DNA from 3 places in the Kitasatospora sp. NPDC001660 genome. Region 2 is predicted to be linked to each of the others. Evidence: riboswitches for the same ligand, from Rfam matches in the RefSeq annotation. Region 2 holds a riboswitch; each other region holds the start of a gene.

Region 1 (7,176 bases), on a different contig from region 2:
CGTGGAGCGCACGGAAGACCCGCGGAGTGCGCGGAGCGCGGAGAAGGCACCGAGCGCGCGGTGCGCGGAGAACACGCGGTACGCGGACGCACCGCAACGCGTGGAGGCCGACGCGAAGAAGACAAAGGCCGTCGCGGTGTCAGCACCCACGACGGCCCCCCGATGGCTCCGAGAACGGAGCGGTGGCCGGCCGGACGGACGTCCGGACGAGTGGCCGGTCGATCGACCGGACGAGTGGCCGGACAGCCGGTCAGACGGCCAGGTGGTCGAACTCCCCGTCCTTGACCCCCAACAGCATCGCGGCGATCTCGGCCCGCGTGTAGATGAGCGCCGGACCGTCCGGGAAGCGCGAGTTGCGCATCGCCACGTCGCCCCCCGGCAGCGCGGCGAACTCGACGCAGTTTCCCTGGGAGTTGCTGTGCAGGCTCTTCTGCCAGACCACTCCCTCCAGCTCGGTGGCGGCAATCCCGTTGTAGGGACCGTACGAGCCGCCCAGGTCCTGCGAATCGTGCGAGTCGTGCATAGAAGTCTCCCGAAGAGCCCCGGAGTTGTGGTCCAGCGCGGCGCCCCCGGCACCCGCCGAACGAACGGGCCGGCCCCGTACCAGCCCGGCACAACGCCTCACTTGACGCGATGATAGCTGTTGTGCACGTGCATCAGCACGAGACGTTGCAGGTGCACGAGGCCTTTCGCCACCCGACCTGAACCCTTCACGGACCCTTCTCCTGGCGGTACGTAAACGGACATAGTCGACCGAACCGGCCGGCTTCCGATAACCGGCCGTGAGCGGCCCCCCGCTGAATGTTGATCTTCGAAAGCCGGGAGTCGCACCCTCGTGACACTCCGTCAGGCCGCCCGTCCACTGTGAGACATCTCACGCGCCACGGGTGCAACGCGACGCCCCGCCCGCCGCGTCTCCTGGAGATACCGGCGGACGCGCGGGGGTTGGGGCAGGCATGTCCGGAATGTGACCTAATGACCGCTCATCGGCCCGCGCACGCGAGCCTTTCGCGCGCCACACACACGACGCTCGCGCGAAACCGGCACGGCAGCCGACTGCAGCCCTGACGGGCCGATGTCCTACGATCTCCGCCATGAGCACCGCAGCCATCCCGGGCGCGCCACTGCCCGTCCGCACCCCAGGCTCCCGCGCGCGGGGGCGCCACCGCCGCCCCGAGCGCCCCGAGATCCCCGCCGGCTCCCCGGCCCTGGTGCTCGCCGTGCCCGCGACCGCCGGGCCCGAGTCCCGCTCGGTCGTCGAGGAGCTCCTCTCGATCGTCCGCAGCGAGCAGAACGGCGTCGAGACCGCGGTGGGCTACCTCCCCGGCAACCACACCGAGGGCGCGGACGACCACGAGCGCAGCGTCGGCGAGCTGCTGGCGGCCGCCGCCGAGGCCGGCGTCCCGGCGCCGATCCTGGTGCCGCTGGTGCCCGGCCCGCACGGCTTCCTGACCGAACTCCACGCACTCGCCGCCGAGCACGGCGCCCACGTCACCGACGCGCTGGGCCCGCACCCGCTGCTCGCCGAGGCCGTCCACGTGCGCCTGTCCGAGGCCGGACTGGCCCGCGCCGACCGCGCGCGCCTGTTCGCCATCGCGACCGCCGCGGACGGCGTCGTACTGACCACCGTCGGCGGCGAGGACGCCGCGGCGGCCGCCGGCATCACCGGCGTGCTGCTCGCCGCCCGCCTGGCCGTCCCGGTCGTCGCCGCCGCGCTCGACGTGCCCGGCTCGGTCGCCGCGGCCGTCGCGCACCTCAAGGAGACCGGCTCGCAGCGCCCCGCGCTGGCCCCGCTGGTGATCGGCCCGGAGGCGGACTCCGAGCTGCTCGCCGCGGCCGCCGAGGAGACCGGCTGCCCGTCCGCCGCGCCGCTCGGCGCGTACCAGACGGTCGGCCAGCTCATCGCCTCCCAGTACCTCGCCGCACTGCCGGCCCCGTCGCCGGAGGCGCTGGCCGCCGCGCAGGCCGAGGCCGAGGCTGCGGAGGCCGCCGCCGGGGGCTCCCACGCGGCCCACGCGGCCGGTGGGACGGCCGCCGGGGCAGCCGAGGAGTCTGCCGGCGAGTAGCAGGCACACGCTCGAGAAAGGGCTCGGAACGGCTGCGTTCCGGGCCCTTTCGGCTTGCGCCATAAGGGAATTAAGAACCAAATATGTAAAATGTCCGTTTTGTAAATATTTGCACCTTGGTGACGCTCTGTCATTCCGATTCTGAGATCCCGCCAGCTGTACACATCCATGGGCCAATTGCAGGAAGACGATCATTTCCGATCATGAGGAGCTGAATTTTTGGCAGTTTCCGATAACCCGTGATGCACATCACAGATATTTGCAGTTTGAACTTAAGTCTGCTTAACGTGCTCCCCGTTCGTGACCACACGAACCCAGCTCATCCGCAACGCCGAGTCCTGCCGTCGGGTGCGCTGGCAGCGCGAAAACGCACCACGGCAGGAGCGGGGGACCCACAGGTAAGTCGCCCCGGACCGCTCCACGGAACGGTTCTGGGCTAGGGGTGAAGCCGCGCCACAGCGCGGCCGGGCAACTCCAGCCCGAATCCGACAGCTCACCTCGCAGGCGTGGGAGAGGACCGCGTCTTCATGCTGCCCACCAACGGCACCCGCCTGTCCAGCCGCACCCATCGCGTCATCGCCGCCCTCGGCGTCGCAGGCGTCGGCCTCACCATCCCCTGCCTCTCCTCCGGGACCGCCTCCGCCGCCTCCGTCGCCACCTGGGAGAAGGTCGCCCAGTGCGAGAGCAGCGGCGACTGGAGCATCAACACCGGCAACGGCTTCTACGGCGGGCTGCAGTTCACCTCCAGCACCTGGGCCGCCTTCGGCGGCACCGCCTACGCCCCGCAGGCCAACCAGGCCACCAAGGACCAGCAGATCGCGATCGCCGAGAAGGTCCTCGCCTCCCAGGGGCCCGGCGCCTGGCCCGTGTGCTCCGTCCAGGCCGGCCTGACCAAGGGCGGCGCCCCGGCCGCCGTCGACACCTCCGCCGGCGCGACCGCCGCGAAGGCTGCCGCGCCGGCCGCCAAGCCGGCTGCCCCGGCCGCGAAGCCTGCCGCCCCGGCGCAGGACCAGGCCCCGGCCGCCGACAACTCCGCCAAGGGCAACTGGGCGCAGAAGCGCCAGGGCTGGACCCAGAACGGCACCCAGACCAACGGCTCCGACTACACCGTCGTGGCCGGCGACTGGCTGTCCTCGATCGCCGACAAGCACAACGTCAAGGGCGGCTGGCAGCGGCTGTTCGAGCTGAACCGCGGCATCCTGACCGAGGGTCCGGACATCATCTACCCGGGCCAGCACCTGACCTTCGGCGACCCCGCCCAGGCTCCGGCCGGCCAGTCCGGCGACTTCAACTGGTTCGACCGCTCGCAGAAGTCGGGCCAGTCCTCCGCCGGGAACGCCGTGAACGCCCAGCCGGCCGCCGAGACCCAGACCCTGGCCGCCAAGCCGTCGACCAAGCCCGCCGCCAAGCCCTCCGCCCAGGCGCAGGCCAAGACCCCGGCCCCTGCCCCGGCCGCCACCGGCACCATGGCCGCCGCGGTCAACTTCGCCAAGTCGCAGGTCGGCCAGGCCTACGTGTACGGCGGCACCGGCAACGGCGGCTGGGACTGCTCGGGCCTGACCCAGGCCGCGCTGCGCGCCGCGGGCATCTCCGTCCCGCGCGTCGCCGCCGACCAGGCCGCCGCCAGCACCCACGTCTCGCTGGACAGCCTGCAGCCGGGCGACCTGCTGTTCTGGTCCAACAACGGCCAGAACTCCGGCGTCTACCACGTCGCGATCTACATCGGCGGCGGTCAGTACGTCGAGGCCGCCAACCCGAGCTCGGGCGTCCGCCTGCAGACCATCGCCAACTGGGCGCCGGACTTCGCCGGCCGCGTCTGACGACGGGTAGCAGATTGCGGATGACGGCAAACAGGTAACAGATTTCATCATCTGTTCGCTGTCATCTGTCACCCGTCCGCCCCGGGGAGAGTCTGGTCGCTCCTCCCCGGGGCTTCGACGTCTCCGCGCATCCGCGCCTCCGCGCCTCCGTGTCTCCGCGTGGTCAAACTCCGGACCAACGGGCATGCTTCTGCTCCGCACCCGAGGAGGAGTCACCCATGGCCCACGTCACCGTCGCACTCGACGCGAACCTCGCGATCGACGCGATGATGCTCTCCGGTACCAAGAACCCGCAGGACGCCGTCGAACTGATCCTGCGCGACTACCTTGCCCGTGGCCGCCGCACCGAGACCCGTACCGGCGAGGCCGCCGACGGCCACCGCCTCACCGCCGACCGCCCGGCCGTCCAGGAGGGCTGACCCTGGGCACGCCGAAGGGCCCGGAGAGCAGCCGCTCTCCGGGCCCTTCGCCGCAAGGCACCGGACCCCGCGCTCAGCGCGCGCAGGCCCCCGTGGAGCCGCGCATGACCAGCTCCGGCTGGAACATGAACTCCCCGCGCTGGGCGGCGTTTCCGCCCACCTCCTCCAGCAGCGCGTCCACCGCCGCCGTCGCCATCGCCTCGACCGGCTGGCGGACCGTCGTCAGCGGCGGCTCCGTGAAGGCGATCAGCGGCGAGTCGTCGAAGCCGACCACCGACACGTCCTGCGGCACCGAAAGCCCCCGCTGCCGCACCGCCCGGATCGCCCCGAGCGCCATCATGTCGCTGCCGCACACGATCGCCGTGCACCCCTTGTCCAGCAGCGCACCGGCCGCCGCGTGCCCGCCCTCGACGCTGAACAGCGTGTGGTGGACGAGTTCCTCGGCCTCCTCCTGCGTCCGCCCGAGGACGGCCTGCATCGCGGCCGTGAAACCCTCGATCTTGCGCAGCACCGGCACGTACCGCCGCTGCCCGACCGCCAGCCCGATCCGCTCGTGCCCGAGCTCGGCCAGGTGCTGGACGGCCATCCACATCGCGGCCCGGTCGTCCGGCGAGATGAACGGCGCGTCGATCCGCTCGCTGAAGCCGTTGATCAGGACGAACGGCACCCCGCGCCCGGCCAGCCGGGCGTACCGGTCGTGGTCGGCGGTGGAGTCGGCGTGCAGCCCGGAGACGAAGACGATGCCCGCCACGCCCCGGTCCACCAGCATCTCGACCAGTTCGTCCTCGGTGGACCCGCCGGGCGTCTGGGTGCACAGCACCGGCGTGTAGCCGTGCCGGCTGAGCACCTGCTCGATGACCTGCGCGAGCGCGGGGAAGATCGGGTTGCTGAGCTCCGGCGTGATCAGCCCGATCAGCCCGGCGCTGCGCTGGCGCAGGCGGGTCGGCCGCTCGTACCCGAGCACGTCGAGCGCTGCCAGCACGGTCTGCCGGGTGGCGGCGGAGACGTTCGCCTTGCCGTTGAGCACGCGCGAGACGGTGGCTTCGCTGACCCCCGCCTGCGCCGCGATGTCTGAAAGTCGCGCCGTAGTCACGGGCCCAGAGCCTATTGCACCCACGTCAGACCGCCCACCAGCCGGTGCTGTCCGGAGCGAGCACCGTCTCGCCGCCGTCCACCACCAGCTCCGTCGAGGACAGGAGCAGCTTCCCGGGGGCGGGTATCCGCACCGGCTCGCCGCTCGTGTTGACCGTGCAGACGAAGGAGCCGCGGCGCAGCGCCAGCGTGCCCTCGGGCGCCTCCAGCCACTCGACCTCCGTGCCGGCGCCCAGGTCGGGCTGCGCCCGGCGGACGGCGAGCGCGCTGCGGTAGAGCTCCAGGGTGGACGTCGGGTCGCCGGTCTGCGCCTCGACGCTGAGCCCGGCCCACTCGGCCGGCTGCGGCAGCCAGGACGGCCCGCCGGCCACCGGCCCGAAGCCGTACGGCGCCTCGGTGCCGGACCACGGGATCGGGACGCGGCAGCCGTCGCGGTAGCCGTCCTGCCCGGCCTGGCGGAAGAAGGACGGGTCCTGGCGGACCTCGTCGGGCAGGTCGGTGACGTCCGGCAGGCCGAGCTCCTCGCCCTGGTAGACGTACGCGGAGCCGGGCAGCGCGAGCATCAGCAGGCTGGCCGCGCGGGCCCGGCGCAGGCCGAGTTCGCGGTCGCCGGCGGTGCGGATCTGGGTGCCGAGGCCGGGCGGGTTGGCGAAGCGGGTGGCGTGCCGGGTGACGTCGTGGTTGGACAGCACCCAGGTGGTGGGGGCGTCGACCGGGCGCATCGAGTCGAGCGAGACGTCGATCACCTCGCGCAGCGCGGCGGCGTCCCAGTCGGTGCCCAGGTACTGGAAATTGAAGGCCTGGTGGAGCTCGTCGGGGCGGACGTAGTTGGCGGTGCGCTGGACGGTCGGGGTCCAGGCCTCGGCGACGCCGATCCGCTGCCCCGGGTACTCGTCGAGGATCCGGCGCCAGCTGCGGTAGATCTCGTGCACGCCGTCCTGGTCGAAGAACGGCATGACGTCGTTGCCGAGCAGCTTGAGCTGGTCCGAGCCGCCGAGGTCGGGCAGGCCGGGGGCCTTGACCAGGCCGTGGGCGACGTCGATGCGGAAGCCGTCCACGCCCATGTCGAGCCAGAACCGCAGGATCGAGCGGAACTCGTCGGCGACGGCCGGGTTCTCCCAGTTGAAGTCGGGCTGCTCCGGGGCGAACAGGTGCAGGTACCAGTCGCCGGGGGTGCCGTCCGGGTTCTCGGTGCGGGTCCAGGCCGGGCCGCCGAAGATGGACTCCCAGTCGTTGGGCGGCAGTTCGCCCGTCTCGCCCTTGCCGGGACGGAAGTGGTAGCGCTCGCGCAGCGGGGACGCGGGACCTTCGCGCAGGGCGCGCTGGAACCACTCGTGCTGGTCCGAGGAGTGGTTGGGGACGAGGTCGACGATGATCCGCAGGCCCAGCTCGTGGGCGTCGCGGATCAGCGCGTCGGCGTCCAGCAGGGTGCCGAACATCGGGTCCACCGCGCGGTAGTCGGCCACGTCGTAGCCGGCGTCGGCCTGCGGGGAGGCGTAGAACGGCGAGAGCCAGACGGCGTCCACGCCGAGGTCGCGCAGGTAGGGCAGGCGGCTGCGGATGCCCGGCAGGTCACCCATGCCGTCGCCGTTGGAGTCGGCGAAACTGCGCGGGTACACCTGGTAGATGACCGCGTCCCGCCACCAGCCTCTGGACGCGCTGACGTTCGCCTCGTGAGCGGTGGCGTCGGCGGCAGGCCGGGAGGTGTCGGCCAGGTTCTGGGTCATGGACGGTATCCCTCGGGGACTAGAGGAGCGCTGCGGGAGCGCCGGAGAGCGG
Region 2 (7,176 bases):
GCCGGGCGGCCTCGCGCACACCGCCGCGGGGCACGTTGCCGATGTCGCGAAGCAGGCCGCCGCCGCGACCGACCCGGCGGGGCTGATCGCCCGGTTCGAGGTCGAGGGCCCGGCCGCGCTGGCCGGCTACGCGGACCTGTCGCCGGACAGCGTGGCCGCCCACCCGCTGCTCGGCAGTGTGCGGATCGGCGCGCTGGCCGAGGTGGCGCTCATGGAGGCGACCGTCCACCTGCTCGACCTGATCGCCGTCGTCGGCGGCCCGCCGCCCGCCGACGCGGCCCTGCACGCGACCCGCGCGCTGCTCGCCGAGGTGGCCGACCCGGTCGCGTTCATCGAGGCGGCCTCCGGCCGTTCGGGCGCCGCGGTGCTCCCGGTGATCCGCTGATCCGCCCTTGGGCCTGACGCTCCGTGGGCTCCCCCGTGGGGTCCTTCTCCGCAGGTCAGGCGTACGATGTGCGCCGGAACTCCGCAGCGGGGAATTCGGGGAAGACGGGGGAGCGGTCGATGTTCGACATCGTATGGTGGATCGCGCCGGCAGTGCTGTACGGCGGCGGGTACGTCGCGAACAACGCCCGCCGGGCGATGAAGACCCGGCACGAGCGCAAGCTGGAGCTGCTGGAGGCGGCGGACCGCCAGCGGGCCGCTCTGGAGGCGGCCAAGCGCCCGCCCGAGCCGGTCTGCGGCTGCACGCACCACCTGGCCAAGCACGACAAGCAGGGCCGCTGCCACGAGGAGGTCGAGGCGCCGACCGCGTGGGACGCCGACCGCCGGCCGGTGCAGTTCGAGCCGCGCCAGTGCAACTGCCAGCAGTACGTCGGTCCCGAGCCGCTGGGGACGGTCTTCGCCCAGGAGCTCGTGGACCCGCGCTGAGAAGCGCAGGAGCCCCTGGGTGGCAGGCCGGCCTGCCACCCAGGGGCTCCTGTCGTGCGGGCGGCAGCGGCGGCGATGGCCCGTGGGATGCCTGGAGTTCGACGGCGTTGGGGGCGTGCGGTCAGTCAGTCCGTCTCGGCGGTGAAGCGGGCGCGGTCGCGCTGCACCTGCGACCCGGCCGCGTGCTGGGACTCGCGGCGCTGGGCGGCGCGGCCCGCACCTCACGGTTCCAGCCCGAGCCGGACAGGATCTGGCCCGGGCCGCACGGCGCGCCATCGGGCGGTGGCCGCCGCACCGGGCCCGGCGGCCCGCACTGACGCGCACTCATAGGGCTGTTACCGCATCGTTACCAAGGAATGTTGCGGATCATTCGGACAATCCGGCCGGGACGTGACCCGGCTCACGAAGGCTTGTGCTATTGGCTCCGTGCCGTTTACGGTCCTTCTCGTTCGTCTCTGTACGAAACGAACCCCGCTCTCCGGAACGCCGAATCCTGCCGCCGGACCGGGCGGGCACGTGCACCCATGAAGCACCACGGCAGGGGCGGGGGACCCACAGGTAAGTCGCCTCATCCGGGCTGGTCCCGGCGGGGCTAGGGGTGAAGCCGCGTCTCTGCGCGGCCGGGCTGCTCCAGCCCGAACCCGACAGCTCACCTCGCAGGCGTGGGAGAGGAATCGCACTTCATGCTGCCCGTCAACGCTCGCCCCAGCCTGTTCGCTGCCGGTTCCATCAAGCGCATCGTCGCGGCCGCCGTGGTCGTCGGCGTCGGCGCCGGCGTCCCGGTGGTCGCCGCCACCGCCTCGAACGCCGCCCCCGTCACGTCCGCCCCGGTGCACTCGGTCCAGGCCGCCCCGGCCGCCGCCCCGCAGGCGCCCGCCGGCTACACCGTCCGGAGCGGTGACTCCCTCACCAAGATCGCCACCGCGCACAACGTGCAGGGCGGCTGGCAGAAGCTCTACGACCTCAACAAGTCCGTGCTGACCAACGGCCCGGACAAGATCTACCCGGGCCAGCACCTGACCCTGGGCGGGGCCGCCCCGGCGCAGGCCCCGGCTGCGCCGGCGCCCGCTGCGGCTGCGGCCAAGCCGGCTGCCGCCAGCCCGCTGGCCGCCGCCCCGGTCGCGAACACCCCGGCCGCGCTGCAGGCGCTCGCCGCCTCGATCGTCCCGGCGAACCAGCTGGCCTCGTTCGACCAGATCATCAGCCACGAGAGCGGCTGGAACGTCCACGCCACCAACCCGAGCTCGGGTGCCTACGGCCTGCCGCAGGCGCTGCCCGGCAACAAGATGGCCTCGGCCGGTTCCGACTGGCAGAACAACCCCGCCACCCAGCTCAAGTGGGCCCTGCAGTACATGAACACCGTCTACGGCAGCCCGAACGCCGCCTGGGCGTTCTGGCAGGTGCACCAGGCGTACTGATCGGACCTCTCCCGATCAGTACGGCCTGATCGGACCTGATCGGCCTGTTCGAACCGGTGGGTCCGGGCGAGTACCGCCCGCCGACCGGACGTCCGGTCGGCGGGCGGGCTGCCAAGCGGCCACCTGAACGGCCCGGTTCACGTTGCGGTGCGTGAGCCGGGCCGTCGGCGTACCCGGGGTCCGGACGGGACCGCGGCGCGGTCAGTCCGCCGCGCCGCAGCGCGCCAGGCGCTCGGCGAACACGGCGAGGTCCTCGTCCCCCCAGCTCCCGCCGGGTCGGCCCGGCGCCGGTTTCGTCCGGGCCGACGACCAGGATCTCGTCCGGGGTGCCGAGGCAGGCGCCGTAGTGGAGGTGGACGCCCTCGGTGTCGAGGCCGGTGAAAGCGGCCCGCCCGTCGAGCACCACCACCGTGTCCTCCGCGCCGGCGGGGAAGCCCTCGCCGGCGAGGCGGCGACCGGTGGTGACCCGCACCGGCCGGCCCACCCGGGTGAGCGTGGTGCGGTGGCGGGTGGCCAGGGCCGAGACGCTGCTGATCCCCATGATGCTGGACCTGCACACCAGTGCCGGATCCGGCAAGCGCACCCGCGGCAAGCCGGGGGCGGCCCACGAAGGGGTGTGTCGGCCGCACAGATTGCGGCGGGCACACCCGTGGGAACATCCGGCCGGCTGACACGCTGTCCGGGCGTGGTCCGAGAATCGGGTGATCCAGGGGACGGTAGTGAACTCCCGTGGGATGCTGCTGCTTTGGTCCGACTGCCGCACCGACCCGGGGGAGCCACCCATGCCACTGTTCGGCAACCGCAAGAACCTTCCGAAGCCGCTGTGCGACGAGCACGGCCCGTGCAAGGCGCTGGCCGAGATCTCGGTCTTCGAGGTCCGTGACCGGCTGCGGCTCCTGTTCGCCCCGACCCGTGCCCTGGGCCCCGACCCCATGGCCCGGCAGGTCGACGATGAGCTGTCGGTCGTCCTCTGCGTGAACGGCGGGAAGCGGGGCGGGAAGACCGAGGCCCTGTCGATAGCCGAGCACGCCGCCGACCAGTGGAGCGTCAGCCGGGCCGAGCTCTGGGAGCGGGCCTTCGCCAACCTGGCCACCGAGCACCTCAACCGCCAGTCCTTCAACGCGACGAACGGCGACGTCCTCTACGCCGTGAACGGGACGGGGGTGTGGCCCGGCGCCGCCCAGGCCCTGCGCCTGGAGAACGCCCTGGGCGGGGCCGAGCTGCCCCACGGCGCGCTGGTCACCCTGCCGACGAACAACGCGTTCTGCGCGGCGCCGATCCGCAGCGGCTCGTCGCTGACCGCGATCCGCTTCATGATCGACCTGTCGAAGGAGCTCCAGATCAACGACCCGGCCCCGCTGACCTCGTCGATCTTCTGGTACCGGGACGGCTGGCTGGAGAACCTGAACGTCGGCGACAACGGCATGATGCGGCCGTCCGCCCGCTTCCGGGAGATGGCGAACAGCCTCCCCGCCACGTGAGCCCCGTCCAGGCCCGCCACGGCCGGCTACGCCGGCGCGGCGGCGCCCGGCCCTCGCATGCCGCCGGTCGGGGCCACGGCCTCGGCCCTGAAGATCGGGCTTGCCCTGATCACCGGTCTGACCGTGACCGGGCACTCCGCCCAGCAGGCCATGGACAAGGAAGCGGCCAGGGCACGTCCGCCGACTACAAGGTCACCGACAGCGCCTTCAACGGCCTTGACCCGGCTGCGTCGGCCCAGGTCGCCAAGGTGGCGGGCCGTCGCGTCGGGCGGCGGAACCCGACCCTCCTGTCGCCGCGTCCGTAACTGCGCATAAGGAGCCTCGGCCAGCTCCGACGCCCGTGCCCGGGCGGCGCTGGAGCGGCTGATCCTCGGCGGCTGAGCTCCCGGGTCACCGTACTCTGCCGAGGAGTTGACTTGCGGCGGGTAGGGGAATGACCCACGAACCGCGATCATGCTCGGGACTCGGGCGCCTGCAAAGCCGCTGCTCAGCCGCCGTATGCCGGTAAAGAAACCCTTCAGGGCCGCCACCGCGCGCCCCACCCGTCCGCCCGTTGTCCGGAGGTCCCGTCCGTCATGGGGTGGGGACGGCTGTGGCACGATGCCCGGAAGGCCGTCCCACCTGGGCCGATCGCGACAGACAAGACGAAGGACCGCCCCCCATGGCCGAGACCGACCACCCGCTCGCCTACCGCCCGGCGACCGTCGCGGACGTGCCCGCGCTCGTCGCCCTCGTCGAGTCCGCCTACCGCGGTGACGCCAGCCGGGCCGGCTGGACCTCCGAGGCCGACCTGCTCGACGGGCCGCGCACCGACGCCGACAAGGTCGCCGCCGTGGTCGGGCACCCCGACGGCGTCGTCCTGGTCGCCGAGCGGGACGGCGAACTGCTCGCCTGCTGCCAGCTGGAGCGCCGCGGCGACCACGCCTACTTCGGCATGTTCTCGGTGCAACCCGGCCGCCAGGGCGGCGGCCTCGGCCGGTCGGTGCTGGCCGAGGCCGAGCGGATCGCGGGGGAGCAGTGGGGCGTGGCCGTGCTGGAGATGAAGGTGATCGAGCAGCGCGCCGACCTCATCGCCTGGTACGAGCGCCGCGGCTACCGCCGGACCGGTGTCTACAGCCCGTTCCCGTACGGCGACGAGAGCGTCGGCATCCCGCGCCGGGCGGACCTGCGCTTCGAGACGCTGGCGAAGTCGCTGACGTAGTGGCCGGGGCGGTCCGCTGACGCGCCGTTTTTTCCACATACCCCTGGTTGTCGGCCTCTTCTGGCACCGGCGGTCACTCCGGTGAGGAGCCGAACCGCATGACCTCCGGTGCGGGGCCGGGCAGGTAGGGGTGCAGGGGGCGAGGTCTGGTCCGTTCGGGGAGCCGGTGGCGGTGTTCTTGGACTCGGCAGTCCGGTGGGCAGGTCGGGCGCGGCAGCCTCCGCGGCGGCGAGAAGTATGCCGAGCCCGCGCAGGCGGGCCGCATCGCCGATTCCGTCGCCGGGCCCTGGCGGACACAGGGCACGGCGGGCCTTCGTGGCCGCGCATCACCAGGAGCAGGTCGGACCGAGGGGGACCGTGGTAACCCCTCTCTTCAGTACAATGACGCTGATACTGCAGAGGATACATTGAGGCATCAATGTGTCAACAGAGGCGTGGGGAGTTGGCTCGGCGATGCGTACCGACGCGACGGAGGTTCTGGACTCGGCGATTCCGGTCCTGGCCAAGGACCGGGCCGCGTCCATGCAGGTCATCGCCAAGCGGGCGGGTATCAGCCGGGCGACCCTGGTCCGCCTGTTCCCCACCCGTCAGCACCTGGTGCAGGCCATGGCCGCGAAGATCCTCGACGACTGCGACCGGGCCCTTTCCCGTGCCGAGGCCGACACCGACCCCATGGAGCAGGTGCTCGCCGCCCTGGCCGCCGAATACCCGCCGTTCGCCCAGCTGTGGAACCTCGTCTATGTCGAACCCGACGTCCTCGGCGTACCCGAGGCCAGCGCCCGGGCCGACTCGATTTTCGACCGGACCGTCAGGTTCTTCAAGCGCGGCCAGAAGGCCGGACTGCTGCGCAACGACATGCCGGCCACCTGGCTGGCCTCGACGTTCTGCGGTCTGGCCGAGACCGCATGGGAGCTGACCCTCGAAGGCGACATGGGTCCCCGCCAGGCTCCGGACTTCATCACGGCGATCCTGTTCCACGGCGCGGCCGCCTGACCGCCTCCCGGGGTCCGAAGCGGTCGGCGCTCCCGATCCTCGAGTGCGTGGCGCCGCCCGGCCGGCCGCGCCTGTGGCGGTCCAGCGTCGCGGGCTCGCGGTGGCGTGATGGACTGCCTCTCGATTGCGGCCCAGGTCGATCGCGACGGGATCTCGTGTCGCGACCCGCGCCAACGACGACCCGCAGTGGCGGCCGCCGCACTCCTGCGGGTTGACGAAGTGGTGGGCGGCGTCCAGCGCCACCCCCACGGCAGTGACCGCAACCGCCCGCGCAATCCCCGCTCGACCGCAGGGCAGTCACCATCGATTCCTGGGCATCCGCCCAGTAAGCCGGCCCGAGCATCGAATGCCCGGTGGGAACGGCTCGAATCCATCAGCCAGCCATCAGTGCCTCTGTTGACACATTGCTGTGTCAAAGTATCCTCTGTTGCATCGGCCTCACCTCACCGGCGGGGCGGGTTGCTGCTGGTCGGCGTCCCACTCGGCGTACGCCGACGGGCCGGCGAGCCGACACCCCCCCACGGCGCGGAGGCCTCCCCCGGTAAGACGGGGTGCTCGTTTGAAGCCTGCGCGGCTTCCCCGCCCACAGGCGGCCCGACGAACGCAACGGAGCGTTCGGCGACACCCTCGTATTGGCCCGTGTCAGAAAGCAGATCGGTCAACAGCCATGACGATGCAACGCCGACACTTCCTGCGGAGCGTTGGCCTGGGCCTGCCCAGCCTCGCCGTTCTCGCCTCCCTGTCCGCCTGCGATGACAACGGGGACAACGGGGAGGAGAACGGGACACCGGGCCCGTCCAGGCGCAAGAAGGTGATCGTCGTCGGCGCGGGGATCAGCGGCCTGGGCGCCGCCCGCTACCTGGCCGACAAGGGGCACGACGTGTCGGTGCTCGAAGCGCGCGACCGCATCGGCGGGCGGATCTGGACCAGCGAGAAGTGGTCCGGCACACCGCTCGATCTCGGCGCGTCGTGGATCCACGGCATCGACGGCAACCCGATCACCGATCTGGCCAAGAAGGCCGGTGCGAAGACCGCGGTGACCGACCTCGAAAGCGCCACCGACTACCTCGCGAGCGGCCAGGAGATCGAGGGCGCCCAGGCCCAGGCGCTCGATCGCTGGCGGAAGGCCACTGCCGACGCGCTGTCGTCCTTCCAGAAGAAGGACGACGACGATGCCTCGATCCGCAGCGTCGTCCAGAACGCGCTGGGCTGG
Region 3 (7,176 bases), on a different contig from region 2:
GGAGGCGGGCGGGGTGGTGCCGAGGTCCAGCCGGTCGGTGCCGCGGGTGGCGCGCCGCTCGGCCTCCCGGGCATCCTGCGCGGCCATCCGGGCGCGTTCGGCGACGCCCAGGCTGTTGAGCAGCCGCTGGGCCCCGGCCAGCCGCTGCTGGATCTGCTGCTTGCTGTCGGCGAGCGTGCGCCGGGCCCGGTCCAGCTCGGCGAGCTTGACGGAGGTCTCGGCGCGGCGCTGGTCGAGCCGGCGCTGACGGGTGACCAGCTCGTGCAGCGTCTCGTTCTGCCGCTCGGTCGCCTGGTCGAGGGCCCGGGCCCGGGCGAGGTACCCCTCGGGGTCGGTCGCGAGCATCAGCTGGACGGTCTGCGCCATGCCGCCGGCGCGGTACTCGGCGGCCGCCACGGTGGCGAGGTCGCCGCGCAGCCGGTTGAGCTGGTCCTGGGCGGCGGCGGTCTCGCCCTGGAGGACCATGGTCTCGCCCTGGAGCCGCTGCTGGGCCTCCTGGGCGGCGTTGTACTTCTCCGACGCCTGTTCGGCCTCGTTGTACAGCCGCTCGACCTGTGCCGTGACGTCCTTGCGGCTGGGCGCGTCCGATGCGCCGGGGGCGGCCTGGGCGCTGCCGCTCGTCGTCACGCCCAGGGCGGTGGTGGCAGCCGCGGTCAGCACCAGCGCACGGGCGAGCAGTTGGGAACGGCGGTGCACGGGCATGACGGCAGCGGCTCCAATCCTGCGGACCGGTCCCGCCGCCGCACCGAAGCGGGCGGCCCTGAAGCGGGAGTCCGGTGGCAGACGTTAGCGAGTCCGGGCAACCGAGTCCAAACCCCTGCCAACCCGAATATTTGACACCGAATCGGACATCAGTCCAACAAGAGGAAACACCGCAGGCCCGGCCCTCCGTGAGGAGGACCGGGCCTGCGGGGGCCGAGCGGGGATCAGACCCGCACGATGGCCGAGAGCGGCATGTTGGAGACCGCCTCGTAGCGGACGCTCGCGCCCGGCTTGGGCGCGTGCAGCACCTGGCCGTTGCCGGCGTAGATGCCCACGTGGTGGGCGTCGCTGAAGAAGATCAGCAGGTCGCCGGGCTGGGCCTGGGAGAGGTCCGTGCCGATCCGGGTGCCGGCGTTGGCCTGCTCCTGCGAGGTGCGCGGCAGCGAGACGCCGGCCTGGTCGAACGCCCAGACCATCAGGCCCGAGCAGTCGAAGGCGTTCGGGCCGGTGGCGGCCCACTGGTACGGGTCGCCGACCTTGGTGGCGGCGTAGGACAGCGCGGCGGCACCGTGCGAGCTGCCGGGGGCCGGCTTGGCGACCGGCGAGGAGGACGGCGCCGAGCCGAGGTCGGTGCGGCTGGTGTCGCGGGAGGCCCGGCTGGCGTCCTGCTGGGCGGCGGCGGCCTTCGCCGCGGCGTCCGCCTTGGCCCTGGCGTCGGCGGCGGCCTTGTCCTCGGCCGCCTTGATCGCCTGGCGCTCCTGCTCGGACAGGGTGTTGAAGAGGTCCTGGGCGGCCTTGAGCTTGGCCTGGATCTCCTCCTTGGAGGCCTTCAGCTGCTGGGTGGTCGCGTCCAGCTCGGCGAGCTTGCCCTGGGCCTCGTTGCGGTCCTGGTCCAGCTTGCGCTGCTGGTCCTGGAGCTCCTTCAGCTGCCCCTTCTGGGTGCTGCCGGCCTGGTTCAGGGCGTCGGCCTGGCTGAGGAAGTTGTCCGGCTTGGAGGAGAACATCAGCTGGACGGTCGGGGATATGCCCCCGTTGCGGTACTGCTCGCCGGCGATCTGGGCGAGGCCGCCCTGCAGGTCGGTCACCTGGGCCTGCTGGCGGGCCACCTGGTCCTGCAGGCCGCTGACCTGCTTCTGCAGCTCCTGCTGCTTGGACTGGGCGGCGTTGTACTGCTCGGTCGCCACCTCCGCCTGCTCGTTGAGCTGGTCGACCTGTTCCTTGACCTGGTCCTTGGTCGGCGCCGGGTCGGCGTGGGCGCCGGACTGCGCGGAGAGGGCGACGGCTGCGGCGGCGACACCGGTCATGAAGGACACTCGGGCGCGACCGGCGGGCTTGGGACGACGATGGGACGCCACGAAGGCGGACTCCTTCTTCCTACGGCCGCCTACCGGGTGAGCTGACGGGTTCGGGCCGGAAGCATGCCCTACGACGCCTCACGGCCGTTCCACCGGCCGACCTGGCGCCGATTCACCCCGGAGGAACGTGGTTCCCCGGCTCCGCTCCACAGCGCCCCCGACCACTGGGCTCCCCGTCGGACAGGCGCTTCGACCTGCCCCGCTGCTTCACGAACTCGACGGAAACCACCGCCGCCACCCTGGCTGGGCGATCGACAGTGCGGTGGTTCGGAGCACGACCCTAGTAACTGAACCGTGATCCGTTCAAATCCTTGTCAGAAAAAGGGCGTAAAAATGCCCAAGTTCATTTGTGAAGATGACAGAAGGTGATCGCAGCAGTACGCAAAGCTGATCCCTTGTCACGCGGCGGCTGTGAAACGCGCACAAGCGAACGTGCCACCCCGGCTCGGGAGGTGGCACGGATCACAGGGCCTTGCGGCCGGCCTCGGCGTGTCGGCGCGTCAGACCCGGCGGATGGTGTTGATCGGCATCGCGTCGGCCTTCATCACCTTGACCACGTCGCCGGTGTGCGGCGCGTGCACCACCATGCCGTTGCCGATGTACATCGCGACGTGGTGCATGTCGCCGCCGTAGACCACCAGGTCGCCGGGCTGGGCCTGGTCCAGCGAGGGCACCGGGGTGCCGTAGTGGCCCTGCTCCTGCGAGGTGCGCGGCAGCGAGACACCGGCCTGGCCGTACGCCCAGAGCATCAGGCCCGAGCAGTCGAAGGTGCTGGAGCCGGTGGCGCCCCACACGTACGGCGAGCCCTGCTTGCTCATCGCCTTGGCGACGGCCACGGCCGCGTACCCGCTGGCCGGCGGCAGGCTGCTGAGGTCCACCCGGTCGGTGCCGCGCGAGGCGCGGTCGTCCTGGGCCTGCTGGGCCTTCAGCGCGGCGCGCTCGGAGGCGCTGAGCGAGTTCATGAGGTCCTGGGCCGCCTTGAGCTTGGCGTTGACGTCCGCCTTGGCCTGGTTCAGGTCCTTGGTGGTGGAGTCGAGCGAGGCGAGCACCGCGGCGGCCTCGGCCTTCTCCTGGTCCAGGCGGCGCTGCTGGTCGAGCAGGCCCTTGAGCGCGTCGGTCTCGGTGGCGGTGGCCTGCTGCACGCTGGAGGCCTTGTCCAGGTAGCCGGACGGGTCGGAGGAGAGCATCAGCTGGACGGACGGGTCGATGCCGCCGGTGCGGTACTGCTCGCCCGCCACGCCGGCGAGACCGGTCTGGAGCTGGGTCATCTGCTCCTGACCGCGGGCCACCTGGTCCTGCAGCTGGTCGGCCTGCTTGCGCAGCTGGTCGGCCCGCTCCTTGGCGCCGTTGTACTTCTCGGCCGCCTGCTCCTGCTCCTGCTGGAGCTCGTCGATCTGCGCCTTGACGTCCGTCTTGTTCGGCTGCGGCGCGGCGTGCGCGGCGACCTGGGCGGAGAGTGCGACCGCGGTCGCAGCGGCAGCAGTGAGCACGGAGACCCGCGCGCGGCTCGGCTGCTTGGGACGGCGGTGGGAGGCCAAGGGACCGGCTCCTTCTTCCATGGACTCACCTGTTCGGGTGAGAAATCCGGAAAATAGGTTTGACGCCAGACCCTAGTGAAGATCTAGGCATTCCGCCACTCCCCCGAAGGCGTGAACCCCAGCCCCTCAAGTGACTTCACCAAATCCGCACATCACCGCAAACCGGACGCTGACCAGGCATCATCCCCATCGGCACGGAATCAGGGCCGCGCCAGCCGGTTCAGCAGCAGAACCGAGGCAACGGGGCGCGCGCCGGCCTTCCGCACGCCCTCCGCGACCTCCCGGTCGGTCGAGACCACCACGACCGGACGGCCCTGCGGCTCGGCCCGCACCAGGCGCCTGATCAGCTCGTCCGCCGTCTCCCCGGTCCGGCTGAAGCGCACCCGGACCCCGCGCGGCGGCGCCATGATCACCGGCACGTCCAGGTCCTGCCCGTCGAACACGCACGTGACCTCCGCCTGCGTGCGCTGGGCCAGCATCGCCAGCCCGCCCAGCAGCCGCAGCCGCTGCTGCTCCAGCGGCAGCGTCGGGTAGCCGGTCTTCGTCACGTTGTAGCCGTCCACCACCAGGTGCACCTGCGGGATCGCCAGCAGCTGGTCCAGCAGCGCCGGATCGTCCTCCGCCAGCCCGCGCCGGGCCACGTCGTGCGGCGAGGCCGAGCCCGGCACCACCGCCTCCACCAGGTCCGCCGGGCGGATCTGCGACACCGGCAGCGCCAGCTCGCGCTGGAGCCCCTGCGCCGAGTGCAGCACGGTGTCCAGCAGCAGCCGCAGGCGCATGTCCTCCACGCTGCGCCCCTCACGGGCCGAACGGCGGCCCTGCTCGGCCGCGTTCTCCAGCTCGCCGACACGGTGCCGCAGCCGCCGCGCCTCGCTCTCGGCCGCGCTGCGCTCGGTCGCCGCCTGCGTCCGCAGCGCCTCCAGCTCGCCGGCCAGCCGACGGGTCTCGGCCTGAGCCCGGCGGGTGTCGCTCTCCAGCGAACGCACCTTCTTGCGCAGCGAGTCGGCCTCCCGCCGGACGCCCTCGGACTCGGCCCGCTGCCGGTCCAGGTCCGCCCGCGCGGCGGCCCGCACCTCCGCCAGCTCGGCCTGCAGCTTCTCCACCAGCCGGGCCGCCTCCGCGGCCGCGCCCTCGGCGCCGACCCGCTCCGCCTCCTCGCCGGCCTCGGCGACCAGCCGGCTCCAACCCGCCGACCGCACCAGGTAAGCGGCGGCGGCGACGTCCATCGGATCGGCGGCGCAAGGGACGCTTCCCGACTCCAGCGCCTTCACCAGATCCGGCTGGCCCAGCCGCAGCCGCTCCGCTATCCGCACCCGGAAGGCCGGCTCCGACTCCAGCGCCGCGGCGATCGCGGTGGCCGCGTACTTGGCCCGCCGGGCCGGAGTGAACTTGGCGTACTGACGGAGGCTCTGCGGCAACTCACCCGGCGGCAGCCCGCCGAGCGCGTCCGCGGCCAGGCCGACCACCCGCCGGCGCACGCCCTCCGGCAACGGCCGGTGGAGCTTCTCGACGGGCCGACCGGCCTCCGGCTCCGCGGCGGGCTCGGACGCGACGGCCCCCGCGACGGTCCCCGCCGCCTCGGCGGCCGGCTCCGCAGCGGGCTGCCCCTGCGGTCCGGCGGGCTCCCGCGCTGCGTCCACCACGTCCTCGGCTCCGATCCTGGTCCAACGGGCGCGGCCCCGCGGCCGCCGGCCCTGTCGTCACGCTCCGTGCGTCTTGTCTGTATTGTCCCGTGCGGTGGACGGCCACGCCCTGCGCCGTCCACCGCACCGGCGGGGCCTCAACCCTGCTCGGCCGCGACCTCTGCGTTCTCCGCCTCCGGGCCCTGCGCCCCGGGGCGGGCGACCAGCTCGACCTGGTCCACCGCGTTGCACCAGCGGCAGCGCACCGACTCGATCGTCTCGCTCAGGACTTCGGTCTCCTCGACCTTCGACTCGCCGGCCAGGTCGAAGTGCAGGAACTCGGTCACCCGCGCGGTGCGGGTCACGTCGAAGCGGGTGAGGTTGCTGCACAGGGTGCAGCGCCAACGCGTCTCGGCGGTCGGAGCGGGGACGGTCATCGGGGGTCCTCTCGGGTGGTCCCTGGGTGGGCTAGGCGCTCCCCCCGGAGCCCCGGCATCGGCGGCGGGAGGCGGGAATGCCCGCCCCAAGCCTATTGCCTGGGGCAACCATCACGGCCACCGGTTCGAGCGATCGAGATCGCTAGTCCACCTGCCGTACAGCGCGGTGTTGCCAAGGACCGACGGAGGGATGCTTGGCCGCATGGCGCTCGCGGCCCCCGGCCACACCGACACGCGGGACGGCGGCCCCGCGGTGCCCGCCCCGGCGGTCACCTACGCCCTGATCGCGGTCAACACGCTGGTCTTCCTGCTCGGCCCGGCCGCCGGACTCAACCCCCTGTACGGCACCGGGCAGGCCCAGGTCTGCGCCGAGCAGCGGTACGAGCAGCGCTGGGGCGCCGTCCCCGCCGAACTGCTGGCCGGTCACCCGCTGACGGCCGAACAGCTCGCCGAGGCCCCGGACCCGGTCCCCGGCTGCCCGGCCGCCCCCACCCCGGGCAAGCGTCCGGCCGTCTCCGTCCTCACCGGCCTCTTCGTGCACGCGGGCTGGCTGCACCTGGCCGGCAACCTCCTCTTCCTCCACGTCTTCGGCCCCACCGTCGAACGGCGGCTCGGCCACGCCCGCTTCCTCCTCTTCTACCTGGCCGCCGGGAGCCTCGCGACGTACGGCTTCGCCCTCGCCGAGGCGCACTCGCCGCACTCGACCCGCGTCCTGATCGGAGCCTCCGGCGCGATTTCCGCGGTCCTGGGCGCCTACCTGCGCTTCCACCCGCGCTCCCGGGTGACGACGCTCGTCCCGCTGCTCCTCTTCCTTCCGCTGCGGTTCCCGGCCTGGCTGGTGCTCGGCCTCTGGTTCGCCCTGCAGTGGTGGTCGGTGCACTCGGCCGGGCCCGGGGTCGCCTACCTCGTCCACGTGATCGGCTTCTGCGCCGGCTTCCTGTACGCCTGCACCGTGGTCGGCCGCCCCCCGAGACGGCCCGGCTGATGCCCGATACGCTGGCGCCACCCCACGAAGGAGCCCGACAGTGATCACCGCCATCGTCCTGATCAAGACCAGCGTCGACCGCATCCCGGAGATCGCCGAGGCCATCGCCTCCATTGAGGGGGTCAGCGAGGTGTACTCGGTGACCGGCGGCTACGACCTGGTGGCGATGGTGCGGGTGCGCAGGCACGACGACCTGGCCGACGTCATCCCGGGCCGGCTGAACAAGGTCCCGGGCGTCGCCCACACCGAGACCCAGATCGCCTTCCGCACCTACTCCCAGCACGACCTGGAGGCCGCGTTCGCGCTCGGCCTGGACGAGTAGCCTTCAGCCCGCGCGCCGACCCCGGTCGATCTGCACAGTGGCGACGCAACGGCCGCCCTCGTTGCGGTAGTTCCACGCCGCGCCGTCCGTGACCAGCTCGCGGACGGCGGCCAGGAAGCGGTCGATGTGCTCGTCCGGGGTCCCGGCGCCGAAGCTGACCCGGATGGCGTTCAGGCTGCGCTCGCCCGGCAGCGACGGCTCCGGCGCACCGCACG

The links. A riboswitch is a leader RNA that binds a small molecule or an ion and turns the genes downstream of it on or off. The one in region 2 is predicted to bind cyclic di-AMP.
Region 1: it holds a riboswitch for cyclic di-AMP, as region 2 does, so the genes downstream of both, ACWCXH_RS08650 (transglycosylase family protein) here and ACWCXH_RS13395 (LysM peptidoglycan-binding domain-containing protein) in region 2, are expected to answer to the same signal.
Region 3: it holds a riboswitch for cyclic di-AMP, as region 2 does, so the genes downstream of both, ACWCXH_RS06400 (NlpC/P60 family protein) here and ACWCXH_RS13395 (LysM peptidoglycan-binding domain-containing protein) in region 2, are expected to answer to the same signal.

What each region holds. Positions count from the first base shown of each region.
Region 1 is NZ_JBSFGU010000006.1:13,980-21,155, forward strand. It holds gene ACWCXH_RS08640 (DUF397 domain-containing protein) at 251-523, opposite strand; gene ACWCXH_RS08645 (hypothetical protein) at 1,095-2,066, shown strand; cyclic di-AMP (ydaO/yuaA leader) riboswitch at 2,425-2,586, shown strand; gene ACWCXH_RS08650 (transglycosylase family protein) at 2,594-3,886, shown strand; gene ACWCXH_RS08655 (hypothetical protein) at 4,105-4,305, shown strand; gene ACWCXH_RS08660 (LacI family DNA-binding transcriptional regulator) at 4,379-5,398, opposite strand; gene ACWCXH_RS08665 (glycoside hydrolase family 13 protein) at 5,424-7,124, opposite strand.
Region 2 is NZ_JBSFGU010000009.1:225,344-232,519, forward strand. It holds gene ACWCXH_RS13385 (maleylpyruvate isomerase N-terminal domain-containing protein) at 1-385, shown strand, start outside; gene ACWCXH_RS13390 (hypothetical protein) at 505-870, shown strand; cyclic di-AMP (ydaO/yuaA leader) riboswitch at 1,425-1,546, shown strand; gene ACWCXH_RS13395 (LysM peptidoglycan-binding domain-containing protein) at 1,554-2,288, shown strand; gene ACWCXH_RS13400 (hypothetical protein) at 3,071-3,769, shown strand; gene ACWCXH_RS13405 (GNAT family N-acetyltransferase) at 4,431-4,970, shown strand; gene ACWCXH_RS13410 (TetR/AcrR family transcriptional regulator) at 5,424-5,963, shown strand; gene ACWCXH_RS13415 (flavin monoamine oxidase family protein) at 6,637-7,176, shown strand, end outside.
Region 3 is NZ_JBSFGU010000004.1:230,991-238,166, forward strand. It holds gene ACWCXH_RS06395 (NlpC/P60 family protein) at 1-702, opposite strand, end outside; gene ACWCXH_RS06400 (NlpC/P60 family protein) at 927-2,006, opposite strand; cyclic di-AMP (ydaO/yuaA leader) riboswitch at 2,068-2,221, opposite strand; gene ACWCXH_RS06405 (NlpC/P60 family protein) at 2,558-3,595, opposite strand; gene ACWCXH_RS06410 (NYN domain-containing protein) at 3,796-5,238, opposite strand; gene ACWCXH_RS06415 (hypothetical protein) at 5,376-5,654, opposite strand; gene ACWCXH_RS06420 (rhomboid family intramembrane serine protease) at 5,857-6,639, shown strand; gene ACWCXH_RS06425 (Lrp/AsnC family transcriptional regulator) at 6,680-6,961, shown strand; gene ACWCXH_RS06430 (aminotransferase class V-fold PLP-dependent enzyme) at 6,965-7,176, opposite strand, start outside.